2 regions of the Solicola agrisoli genome follow, and region 2 is predicted to be linked to the other one. Evidence: riboswitches for the same ligand, from Rfam matches in the RefSeq annotation. Region 2 holds a riboswitch; the other holds the start of a gene.
What was found. A riboswitch is a leader RNA that binds a small molecule or an ion and turns the genes downstream of it on or off. The one in region 2 is predicted to bind thiamine pyrophosphate.
Positions count from the first base shown of each region.

Region 1: another riboswitch for thiamine pyrophosphate. It lies ahead of thiM (hydroxyethylthiazole kinase); the one in region 2 lies ahead of ACI6PP_RS18525 (ECF transporter S component).

Region 1 is NZ_JBMGQR010000006.1:16,203-18,656, reverse strand. It holds gene ilvC (ketol-acid reductoisomerase) at 1-685, shown strand, start outside; TPP riboswitch at 884-980, shown strand; gene thiM (hydroxyethylthiazole kinase) at 969-1,778, shown strand; gene thiE (thiamine phosphate synthase) at 1,768-2,415, shown strand; gene thiD (bifunctional hydroxymethylpyrimidine kinase/phosphomethylpyrimidine kinase) at 2,412-2,454, shown strand, end outside.
Region 2 is NZ_JBMGQR010000068.1:12,611-15,064, reverse strand. It holds gene ACI6PP_RS18530 (ATP-binding cassette domain-containing protein) at 1-386, opposite strand, end outside; gene ACI6PP_RS18525 (ECF transporter S component) at 299-925, opposite strand; TPP riboswitch at 914-1,019, opposite strand; gene ACI6PP_RS18520 (ankyrin repeat domain-containing protein) at 1,151-1,549, opposite strand; gene ACI6PP_RS18515 (nitroreductase family protein) at 1,607-2,221, shown strand; gene ACI6PP_RS18510 (cysteine dioxygenase) at 2,418-2,454, opposite strand, start outside.

The DNA.
Region 1 (2,454 bases), on a different contig from region 2:
CTACATCAAGCCGCCGGCCGGCGTCGACGTCGCCATGGTCGCACCCAAGGGCCCCGGCCACCTGGTGCGCCGCGAGTACGTCGAGGGACGCGGCGTGCCCGTCCTCGTCGCCGTCGAGCAGGACGCCTCCGGCAAGGCCTGGGACCTCGCGCTGTCGTACGCCAAGGGCATCGGCGGCCTGCGCGCCGGCGGCATCAAGACCACCTTCACCGAGGAGACCGAGACCGACCTGTTCGGCGAGCAGGCGGTCCTCTGCGGCGGCGCCTCGCAGCTGATCCAGTACGGCTTCGAGACCCTAACCGAGGCCGGCTACCAGCCCGAGGTCGCCTACTTCGAGGTGCTCCACGAGCTCAAGCTGATCGTCGACCTGATGTACGAGGGCGGCATCGCCAAGCAGCGCTGGTCCGTCTCCGACACCGCCGAGTACGGCGACTACGTGTCGGGCCCCCGGGTCATCGACCCGTCGGTCAAGGAGAACATGAAGGCCGTCCTGGGCGACATCCAGAACGGCTCGTTCGCCGACCGCTTCATCTCCGACCACGAGGCCGGCAGCCCGGAGTTCAACGCGCTCCGCGAGAAGGGTGCCCAGCACCCCATCGAGGCCGTCGGCAAGGACCTCCGCAAGCTCATGGCGTGGGTCAAGTCTTCCGACGACGACTACACCGAGGGCTCCGCGGCGCGATAGACCGCACGATCAGCCGGGGAGGTGATCCGGCCGTTCTGCGGTGTCCGTCCGCCCGCGAGGACGCCTGTCAGGTTCAGGCGTCCGAGCGGACGGATGCTGCGGAACCGACGGGTCACCGCCGTCCCGACCAGCACCCCGTCCAGCCGCAGCGCTGGGCGGGGTGCTGTTCTCTGTCCACCCACCCCCACTAGAGTCAGCCGCACGAGGCCGGGGTGCCCCTACCGAGGGGGCTGAGATCACACCCGCCGAACCTGATCCGGGTCGTTCCGGCGAAGGGAGCCCGATGTCTGCCGACGCGCTCGTCCGAGCCGGCCAGATCCATGCCGAGGTCCGCGAGCGGACGCCCCTGGTGCAGTGCCTGACCAACTACGTCTCGATGGACGTGGCCGCGAACGTGCTCCTCGCAGCCGGGGCGTCCCCGGCGATGGTGCACGACGAGCGGGAGGCGGGGGAGTTCGCCGCCCTCGCCGGCGCGGTCGTGGTCAACATCGGCACGCCGTCGCCGCCGTGGGTCGACGGGATGACGGCCGCCGCGACCGTCGCCCGAGAGCGCGGCACCCCGTGGGTGCTGGACCCCGTCGCGGTCGGTGCCACCGGGTACCGCCGCGAGACCGTCGCCGGCCTGATGGAGCACCGGCCGACGGTCGTGCGCGGCAACGCCAGCGAGATCATCGCCATCGCGACCCAGCAGGCCCACGGCCGGGGCGTCGACACCGACGGCGACCTCGGGGACGTCGCGATCGCCGTGGAGCTCGCCCGCACCACCGGGGCCGTCGTCGCGGTCACCGGGGCCGAGGACGTCGTCACCGACGGACGCCGCGTCGTCCGCGTGCGCGGCGGCGACCCGCGGATGCCCATGATCACCGCGCTGGGCTGCTCGGCGTCGGCCCTGGTCGGTGCGTTCTGCGCCGTCGAGGACGACCCGCTCGAGGCCACCGTCGCCGCCCTCGCCGTGCTCTCGGCGGCCGGTGGACGCGCCGGGGCCCGGGCGCACGGACCCGGCTCCCTGCGCTGGATGCTGGTCGACGAGCTGTCGACGATCGACGCCGACGCGCTCCCGTCCCACGTGCGCGTCGTGGCCGATGAGGCCTGACCTGCGCCTGTACCTCGTCACCGGCCCGGTGCCGCGCGGACGAGACCTCGTCGAGGTCGTCGCCGCCGCGGTGGCCGGGGGAGTGACGACGGTGCAGCTGCGCGACAAGACCGCCACGACCGACGTGCGCGTCGCGACCGCCCGTCGCCTGCTCGCCGTGCTGGAGCCGGCGGGCGTGCCGCTGGTGGTGAACGACGACGTCGACGCCGCCGCGGCCGTGGGTGCCGGGGTGCACGTGGGCACGTCCGACGCCGCGGCCGCCGCTTCACGCTCGCGCCTGGGCGCGGACGCCCTCGTCGGCTGGTCGGTCGAGGGTCTGCGCCAGCTGGACGCGACCGCCGAGGTCGCGGCCGCCTCGTACCTCGCCGCCAGCCCGGTGTGGTCGACGCCGAGCAAGACCGACACCGCCACGCCGCTGGGGCTCGCCGGCGTGACCGCGCTGCGGGAGCACACGCACCTGCCCGTGGTGGGCATCGGCGGCATCGACGCGACCAACGCCGGCGACGTCGTCCGCGCCGGCGCCGACGGCGTGGCCGTCATCTCGGCGATCTGCGCCGCCGACGACCCCGAGGCCGCCGCCCGTGGGCTGCGAGCGGTCGTGGACGAGGCGCTGGCCGCTCGCGAGGTGGTCCGATGAGCCGCGAGCCGGTCGTGCTCGCGATCGCCGGCTCCGACC
Region 2 (2,454 bases):
CCGAACGCGACGTCGCGGCCGACGGTGGCGGCCACGACCGAGTCGCCGGGGTTCTGCAGCAGCAGCCCGGCGACGCCGTCGCGGACGACCTCGCCGTCGGCGTCACCCGGCACGGAGTCGGTGAGGACGCCGGCGAGCGCGCGCAGCACCGTCGACTTCCCCGACCCCGACGGCCCGGCGAGCAGCACGCGCTGCCCGGCCGGGATCTCCAGGTCGAGCCGGTCGACGGCGGGCGCGCGTCGTCCGAGCGGGGTCCAGGTGAACCCGCGCAGCGCCAGCGCGCCCCGAGGCGGGACGCTCAGACCGTCCGCGCGGCGTGGTGCTCGCGCCCCGCGCCGAACGAGTCGAGCGCGCCCGTGCGGGCGAGCGCGCGGACGAGCAGCCACCCGCCGACCCCGGCGACGACGGCACCGGAGACTGCGAAGAAGCCCATGTACGACAGCCTCCAGAGCGGGTTCCAGTCGCTGTAGTAGGCGAAGCCCTCGTAGAAGCCGCCGATGACGCCCGACAGCGCTCCGGCGAGCACGGCCGGGACGACGCCGAAGCGGCGCCACAGCAGCACGGCCAGGACGAGCTCGGCGCCGAGGCCCTGGACGAGTCCGGACACGACGACGGACAGGCCCCACTGGCTGCCGAGCAGGCCGGACACGACGGCCGCGCCCAGCTCGGTGCCGAGCGCGGCGCCCGGGCGGCGGACGACCAGACCGCCGACGACGCCGGCGAGCAGCCAGGGGCCGTTGAGCAGGCCGCCGGCCGGCGGGAAGCCGATGGCCAGCCCGGCGGTGATGACGGCGTAGAGCTGGTTCCAGCCCCAGAACACGACACCGAACGCGACGCTCAGCGTCGCGACGGTGACCAGGTCGATGGTGCGGTAGCGCAGGAGCGTCCCCAGGTCTGGACGCGGGCGCGCGGGTGCGACGGTCATGTGACTCCCTTCGCCGGTGCTAGCCGGAGCAGGTTCGAGGGTCTGCGGCTGGTCCGCACTCTCAGCGCCGGTCGGCGCTCCCCTGTCGTTGTGCCGCCACCCTACCGCCGTCCGCGTCCGGTGGCCCCTCCTCCGTCCGCGATCTGAAGCCTTGGGGTGCTCAAACCGGCTCGGTGAGCACCCCAAGGCTTCAGATCGCGGACGGGAGGGACGCCGCGGGCGGGGTCAGGAGAAGAGGCCCTCTTTGCCGAACATGCGCGCCGTGGCGCGGGCGGTGGGGCTGCCGGCGTCGGGGTCGGCGCCGGAGCCGAGGAGCACCGAGACGACGTAGTCCTCGCCCTTGAACACCGCGCCCGCGAGCGGGCTCTGGCCGCGGTCGTTGAGCCGGTTGACGTCGGCGCCGGCCCCGACGAGCGTCTGCACCGTGCCGACGTGGCCGTGGTAGGCCGCGAGCATGAGCAGCGTGTTGCCCGACGCGTCGGTGAGGTCGACCGGGACGCCCGCCTCGACGTACGCCCCGAGACGGGTCGCGTCGCCCTCGCGGGCGAGGTCGAACATCTGGTGGGCGAGGTCGAGGAGCTCCGGCGACGGGCCCTCGGCGGGGGTCTCGTCGGTCGCGTCCACGTTCATAGGGTGACCTTACCTGCTGGCGGGCGACCGGAGAACCGCGAGACTGGGCCGATGGAGCTCGTCGAGGCGGTCCGCCGCCGCCGCATGGTCCGCCGGTACGACCCCACGCCCGTGGACCCCGCCGTGGTCGACCGGCTGCTCGACCTCGCCGTGCGGGCGCCGAGCGCGGGGTTCAGCCAGGGCTGGGCGTTCCTGGTGCTGGACCAGCCCGCCGACGTCGAGCGGTTCTGGGCGGTCACGTCGCCGTCGCCGGACGCGGACTCGCGCTGGCTGCGCGGCATGCGCACGGCCCCCGTGGTCGTCGTGCCGATGGCCGGCAAGGACGCCTACCTGGACCGGTACGCCGAGCCCGACAAGGGCTGGACCGACCGGGACGAGTCGCGCTGGCTCGCGCCGTACTGGCAGCTCGACACCGCGATGGCGTCGCTGCTCGTGCTGCTCGGCGCCGTGGACGAGGGCCTGGGCGGCTGCTTCTTCGGCATCCCGGTGGAGCGGCTGGACGCGTTCGCGGAGGCGTTCGGGGTTCCGCCGACGCACCGGCCGATCGGGGCGATGACGCTCGGGCACCCGGCCACCGACGGTGGCGAGGCCGGCCGCGGATCGCGGCGGCGCGGTCGTCGTCCGACCGACGAGGTGGTGCACCGCGGCCGGTGGTCCGCCGGCTGAGCGGTGGGCCGGTGACCCGGCCGGGGCGACGGGGCGGAGCGAGATGCGGAACCCCCGAACCGCATCTGCTCCGTCCTCCGTCGCCGCTGTGGCGACCCCCCAGGGAAGCATCATCAGTATGGATGAGAAATCGGGGGGTCCGCACGCCGAATACCCAAAATTGTTGAGATTGCCGACGCAAACCGTGCCGAACCGGTCAGTCGAGCGGCCTGAGCTCGTCGGCGTAGGAGCGC